DNA from 2 places in the Clostridium sp. MF28 genome. Region 1 is predicted to be linked to the other one. Evidence: riboswitches for the same ligand, from Rfam matches in the RefSeq annotation. Region 1 holds a riboswitch; the other holds the start of a gene.
What was found. Region 1 has a riboswitch for cyclic di-AMP ahead of dapB (4-hydroxy-tetrahydrodipicolinate reductase). Riboswitches for the same ligand answer to the same signal wherever they lie in the genome.
Positions count from the first base shown of each region.

Region 2: it holds a riboswitch for cyclic di-AMP, as region 1 does, so the genes downstream of both, ablB (putative beta-lysine N-acetyltransferase) here and dapB (4-hydroxy-tetrahydrodipicolinate reductase) in region 1, are expected to answer to the same signal.

Region 1 is NZ_CP014331.1:663,687-667,552, forward strand. Features, by position in the region: gene nhaA (Na+/H+ antiporter NhaA) at 1-390, opposite strand, end outside; sodium ion sensor (DUF1646 type) at 495-550, opposite strand; gene AXY43_RS02695 (GGDEF domain-containing protein) at 637-1,254, opposite strand; cyclic di-AMP (ydaO/yuaA leader) riboswitch at 1,568-1,699, shown strand; gene dapB (4-hydroxy-tetrahydrodipicolinate reductase) at 1,819-2,682, shown strand; gene AXY43_RS02705 (hypothetical protein) at 2,759-2,941, shown strand; gene ablB (putative beta-lysine N-acetyltransferase) at 2,928-3,782, shown strand.
Region 2 is NZ_CP014331.1:5,074,782-5,078,647, forward strand. Features, by position in the region: gene AXY43_RS22305 (rhodanese-like domain-containing protein) at 1-319, shown strand, start outside; gene AXY43_RS22310 (C-GCAxxG-C-C family protein) at 394-753, shown strand; gene ablB (putative beta-lysine N-acetyltransferase) at 835-1,701, opposite strand; cyclic di-AMP (ydaO/yuaA leader) riboswitch at 1,904-2,038, opposite strand; partial or broken gene AXY43_RS22320 (S8 family peptidase) at 2,315-3,866, shown strand, end outside.

The DNA.
Region 1 (3,866 bases):
AATGGTTGGCTCCTTATAGTTAAATAATGCATAAATAATTGCAGGCACAATCATTCCTCCTATAGCTGCAGATATTGGAAGTATTGTCCTTTTAAAAGATTTTAGTTCACCAAACACAACCTCTCTTTTTATTTCCATACCAACAACTAAGAAAAATATAGCCATCAATCCATCATTAATCCAGTGAAGAACTGACATTGATAATGAAAACACACCATATCCAATCGTTATATTTGTGTGGAATATATGCTCATAGCCTCCTGAAAAGCTCGAATTTGCAATCATAATTGCTGCAATAGCGCAAATTAAAAGAATTATACCACTAGAAGACTCACTTTTTAAAAAGTATAAGAATGGACTTAATATTTTAGTTTTTATTTTATCTTTCATTATTACCCTCCTTTTTAATGCGATGCTAGCTAGAATATTACTTAAAAATGTTTTGGCTTTATTAAAAATCTCCATAAAAAAAGAGGCGGTAAAACTCAAAAAAGAGCTTCCCACCCCAGAAACTAATTGCTTGAAAACAAATTATATAATTTGCCCAACCGTATCTAACCACATTAATTCATTTTATATTATATATTATATTACACATTAATGTAATAATCAAGATTTGCTCAATGCGCTTAATGACTATTTGCTATATTTTTTAAACAAATCATCTAGGGCTTCTCTAAGAAGAAATGCTTCGGTTCTATCAGTTGCTTTTGACAACCTTGATAATCTATCAAGTTGAGTCTTAGTGAAATAATTAGATTTTAGTACCATACTCTCTGCTTCAGAAAGACATACTCTATTCTTACCTAATTCTTTTGCCCTAAATAATGCACTATCAGCTACTCTAAAAAGTTCAACTACATTTTTAGCATCTCTTGGATAACTCGCTACACCGAAACTTAAAGTAAAATAAACATTATCATCAGAATTTTCATCTAAATTAAATGTATTATCTGATAAATACCTTCTTATTTCTTCAAGCTCCATAAAGCTTCTTTCCGCTCCCTTTTTTACAAGTAATATATTAAATTCATCACCTGATCTAAATACCATATCTGTTGAAGATAAATTGTTATTTAAAATTGAAATAAGCTTTTTTATTACCTCATCTCCAATAGAGTTACCATATAAATTATTCAAATTCTTAAAATCATCAATATCTGCAACAACTATGCTAAAAGGACCTTCATTATTAGATATTAATTCCTCCATTTTAATTATTAATTCCTCTTTTGATGTAAGCTTGTTATCCATAAATAACCTCCATATATAATTAACTACTTATTATAAATCACTCTATTTTCTTATAAATATACCATGACTTAATTATACTAACACCAACATATATATGCGTCAATATATACTAAACATTAATATCCTTTTTGCTATGCCATATATTCAAAAATCCTATGAATATTTAAAGTTATTTATTATAATTTCTAAAATATTAAATTCATATGTATGTTAAGCAAAAGCCAATATTTGATTTAATATATACATATCTATATATATTGACATATATATGTTGACATGATATGCTTATATACAGATAATGACAAAAAAAAGAATAATTATAACGCTGAATCTTTTTGAGCGGGAGAACCATTTTTTGGGGTGAATCTTATTTTAGGATAAGTAGGGTTATTTTTCTTCAATCCGAATCCGTCAGCTAATCTCGTAAGCGTTGAAGAGAAGTTTTTGTATACTGCTAATATACTTTTTTTTAGTATACCCATAAATATTATTGCTTAATAAGCTATAGAGACTTCTCTATAGCTTATTATTTTTTAACTAGTAATTTAAAAAAGGAGGCTTTTTATGTTAAAAGTATGTTTAATTGGACTTGGAAAAACAGGAAAAGAAATTGCAAAAATGATATTCAACCAAAGGAATATGAAAATTGTAGCTGCCATGTGCAGCCCTGGGAGCTTGAAAAAGCATATTGATCTAGGTGAAGTAATTGGAATTCAAGAAATTGGTATAAAAATTGAAGGAACTAATAAACTAGAAGAAACACTTGTACTTTGCAGGCCAGATGTTGTAGTCGATTTTTCTACGCCTGAAGCTACTTTAAAGAACTCTAGAATAATATCTCAAATGGGGATTAATATGATAATAGGTACCACAGGATTTTCAGAAGTAGATTTAGATAAAATAAGAAATCTAGCCTATAGAAATCACACTGGCATAGTGTATGCTCCCAACATAACTCTTGGAGTAAATGTGCTGATGATATTAACCAAATTAGCTTCCGTCCTATTAAATAATTATGATTTTCAAATTTCTGAGATACATCATAGAGAAAAAAAGGACATTCCATCTGGTACTGCTTTAAAGATAGCTAATGAAATAAAAGATGGGTTGTTAGTTTACTTAGGTAAGGATATTTCTAAAGAAAATATTCCAATTAATTCAGTTAGAGCTGGTGGTGTTGTTGGAAAACATGAAGTTATGATTGTTGGAGAAAATGACAGAATTACAATTTCTCATGAATCCTTTTCGAGAAAAGTTTTTGCCAGTGGAGCAATCCATGCAATAAATTTTATACAAGATAAGATTGGATTCTATGAAATGAGTGATGTTTTAAGCCTATCAAAGATAATAAAAGATTTATATGCTCATGAAAATAATTTTGACGCTAATAATAATCTTGAGAATCTAATAGCAACGGATATTCAATAATACATTAGAATTTACAAATAAATATGTTAACGTTTGAGAGGAGTTTTTAATTTGTAAAAGAAATTATGAAGGTACATTGTGCACCTATACTGAACCTTCTGATAAAAGCCATGAATGCAAGAATTGTGGAATATGTGATAAATTTAAGAAAGACGAATATAAAGGTCTTGAAAAACTCTATAGGGATGAAAGAATTTGTCTGACGCCAAAAAGTAACGTTAGAATGAAAAGGAGAGAACAATTTTATGAGAGCAGATAGATGCGACTTAAACAATGATTATTATACTAAGATAGATCGTACAAAAGCCTTTGTTGATTTAACAAATAAACGTCTAAAAATACTTGATTTAAATGCTATTTCGCTTCAAAGTCTTAAAAGAATAATTCATTTTTCATCAAAACTTCACCTAGGAAAAATTATATGCAATTCTAACAAAGAGTCTTTGGAAGCTTTTGTAAGTGCTGGTTTTGCTATAGAAGGTAGAATTAATGGATATTTTAAAGGTGAAGATGCATTTTGTATGTCTTATTATATTAATAGTGATAGAAATATATGCAGTAATTTTACTCAAAAAGACTTACTCGTAAAGCAATGTCTAAGTTTGCAAAACAGCTATGTATACAATGAAAATAATCAGGTGTATCAAATAAGAACTGCTACTGAAAATGATATTCCTGAAATGATCAAGCTATTTTCTACAGTATTTTTAACTTACCCTACCCCTATATATAATCAAGAGTATTTAAAAGAGACTATGAATAATAAAATTTTATATAAAGTTGCCGTTTATGATGAAAAAATAGTTAGCATAGCTTCAGCAGATATGGATATGAAAAATTTAAATGCTGAAATAACAGACTGCGCTACTTCCCCTGCATATAGAGGTAAAGGGATTCTTGCAAATGTAATCTATTCTTTAGAATGCGATCTTAAAGCTAAAGGTTTCCTTACTTTATATAGTTTATGTAGAGCTATAAACCCTAGTATAAACTTTGTATTAAGTAAGCATAATTATAAATTTACAGGAAGAATGGTAAACAACTGCAATATATGTGGCACTTTTGAAGATATGAATATTTGGGTAAAGAATATTAATTAATAATTGGAGCTTAAGCTTAAATTATAATATATTTAATAAGAACTAATTGACTGCTTTTTCAGTTTTAGAGAAAAGGCAGTCTTT
Region 2 (3,866 bases), 1.7 Mb from region 1:
GTTTGAATTTTTAAAAAAAGATGATGGAAGAGTTATTAATGTAAATGAAATTGATGATCTAATAGGAAAAGTTGAATTGATTGATATAAGAGAAGAATATGAGTATAAAGGTGGAAGTATAAAAAGTGCCCAAAATATTCCTATGGGAGAGCTTTTAGATGAACCAGAGAAATACTTAAATAAAAGCAAAGAATACTATATAATGTGCCAATCAGGGGGAAGAAGTGCAAGAACGTGCAACAATCTAAGAAATCAGGGTTTCAAGGTTATAAATGTTGCAGGAGGAATGGGCTCTTATATAGGAAACAAAAGAAAATAAAGTACATAATACTAAGTAGTATAATTATTATTTTATAAATAGTAAATTATTTTGCTAGATTGAGGGGATATAACATGAAGAAAGTTATTGAATTTCATAAAGAAGGATATAATTGTGCAGAATCTATACTTAAAGCATTTAATGAGGATACAGGATCTGAAATTCCAATTGCAATAGCAAGTCCTTTTGGAGGAGGCATGACTATTGGAAGTACATGCGGAGCAATCACTGGAACTTTAATGGCGATAGGTGCATTAAAAGGAAGGAATAGCAGTGAAGAAAAAAATAATTCAAGAGTATTAACTAGAGAAATTATAAATAAAGTTAAAGAGAAGTATGGTACTCTTGAGTGTATTGAGCTTAAGAAAAAAGGTATAACTTGTGATGAAATCATAGAATATGCTTATAATATTTTGAATGAATATGCAAAATAGCATGATAAAAGAGGGGATTAAAAAATATTGTTTATTTGCTTCATGCAAATAAATAATATTTTTTACTATAATAAAACTAATTTAAAAGCTTGTACTATTTATGTTTTTTACCCAAAGGTTCATGTCTTCAAAGGTACCGCATATATTACAATTGTTTACTAGTCTGCCAGCAAAATTATAATTATGCTTACTTAGAACAAAGTTAATGCTAGGATTTATTGATCTAGATAAACTATATAAACAGAGAAAACCCTTAGTTTTTAAGTCTGATTCTAAAGAATAAATAATGTTTGATAATATTCCTATGCCTCTATAAGATGGATGAGTAGCACAGTCAGTTATTTCAGCATTCAAATTTTCTTTATTCATATCCGCTGAAGCTATGCTGATTATTTTTCCATTATATACGGCAACTTTGTATAGAACTTTATCATTCATTGTTTGTTTTAAATATTCTTCATCATAAATAGGTGATTGATAAGTTAAAAAAACGGTGGAAAACAAATCTATCATTTCTTTTATATCATTTTTATTTGCGTTTCGAATAAGGTATCCTAAATTATTTTTTTGATGCGCATATGTGTTCCTAACATTCTGACATTCTTTTATTAATAGTTCTTTTCTTGCAAAATTGCTGCAAACTTTTCTATCGCTATTAATAAAGTATGACATACAAAAAGCATCGTTACCTTTAAAATATCCATTGATCTTGCCTTCGGAATTGAATCCCGCATTAATAAAAGTTTCAAATGATTTAGTATCACAATTACAAATAATTTTACTTAAATGTTGTTTTGATGCAAAGTGAATTATTCTTTTCAAGTTTTGCATTGATATGGCATTAAAGTCAATTATTTTTATTCGCTTGTTAGGTAAATCTACTAATATTTTAGTCCGATCTATTTTTGCGTAAAAAGTATTATTTAATTCACATCTACTTGCTCTCATTAAATTGCTTTCTCCTTTTATCATAATGTATTACTTGAAGTTAGGAAAAAGTTTCTTAACTATAAGATATTTTTCCAGCCTCAAAAGTTTGTCCTAAGTTTAAGTTTATAATTATAAAAAAAATAATAAGCTATAGAGAAGTCTCTATAGCTTATAAAGCAATAATATTTATAGGCATACATAAAAAATATCAAAGTATACCAAAACTTCTCTTCTACGCTTACGAGATTAGCTGACGGATTCGGATTGAAGAAAATTAACCCTACTTATTATCGTGTAATAAGATTCACCCCAAAAAATGGTTCTCCCGTTCAAAGTGATTAAGCGTTACATATATCATTTTGTAATTATTAATATCTTATATATAAACATATCATTTTTAAATATTTGAGTCAATATATGTATAAGTCAATGTGCATTATTATGCAAATATAAATATTAATTAATCAATTATATATTATAAATTCTCCCTTTTACTTTATTTGTGAAAATGAAATAAATTTAAATAGTATAGGTTCGCATGCATTCGCTTGTGTTTTATTAATGTGTACTAAATGAATAAATTATATTTTACGGAAATATTATTAGATATAGCAATACTAAGGAGTTTAATGTGCCTAGTTTTAAAAAATGTAATTTATATTATGCTGGATTTCCTAATTATTTAGTGCAATATAGAGGAGATTTTCAGGGACAAATTGATAACATATCATATGCCTGTGGCGACAAAATTACTGATACAATTGCAGTAATCTCTATAGCACCAGAAGATTTAAACCGTTTAATGAAGGATGTTCCATCAATTCTTTATATAAATCCTAGAAGCAAATACGTACTACAAGAGGTCTCGCCATCAAGTGTAGATAATATCAATGCAATCAAAATTAATCCATACTTAGACTTAAATGGAAGAGGCGTGCTTATAGGTATGGTTGATAGCGGAATAGAATATTTAAATGAAGAATTTATAAGAGAGGATGATACTTCAAGAATAGTAAGTCTCTGGGATCAGACAGTACCAGATTCTACCGACACATCAGTTTATATTGGAAGAACATTTAGCAATGAAGAAATTACTAATGCAATCAAAGCTTATAGAAATAATCAAGATCCATATCTAATTGTCCCATCAAAGGATGAAGTGGGACATGGAACACAGATGGTGGTATTATTGGCGCAAGAGGTTATAATGCCGATGTTCAAGGCGTTGCATCAGGATGCGAATTTGTGATTGTTAAGCTTTTTGAATCTATAAATTTTAGAAACGAGCTTCAAGCAAATGGTATTCCTTATACACCAGTGTATAATGATTCAGAAGTTTTAGCAGCAATATATTATTTGCAAAGTGTTGCAGTAAGACTGAATAGACCTATGGTTATATATTTGGGTGTAGGTACAACCGAAGGCAGTCATGATGGCAATAATCTTCTTTCAAGGTATTTAACTTCTATTGGAAAACTTAGAGGTATTGTTACAGTTACTGGTGTCGGAAATGAAGGAGCGTCAGAAGGTCATACTTCTGGAGTCATAAAACAAACTGGGGATGTGGCTTCTATTGAGTTGAGAGTACCTAGAGAGATGAAATATTTTTCTTTCACAATCTGGTTGATAAAACCTAATAGGGCATCTATAAATGTTATTTCACCTAATGGAGAATCATCAAAATTTATTAAAGCAAAGGCAAATGAAATACAAAATGTTAATTTTGTATTTTTTAAGACTCAAATGACTGTAAAATATTATGTTCCTGAGCATTTCACTGGTCATGAAGCCATAGCAATTAGTTTTGATGGCATAAAAGCAGGAATATGGACCTTTCAGCTAAGGGGAGATTATATAACAGATGGTAGATATCATATATGGTTACCACCACAAAAAACATTGCCAGAAAATACGAGATTTCTTCAAGCAGATCCTTTTACTACATTGACAATACCATCTACGGCGCGAAGTGTAGTCACAACAGCTTATTATGGAAATGACAATGCTTTGGTTGCAGCATCTGGAAAGGGCCCTAATGTTAATACATATGTAGAAAACCCGGATATAGCTACTTTGGGGGCAGATATATTAGCAACGAATATAGGAGGCAAGACTACTACTGTTTCTGGCAGTTCAGTAGCAGCTGCTATAATAGCAGGAGCTTGTGCGCTTTTATTGCAATG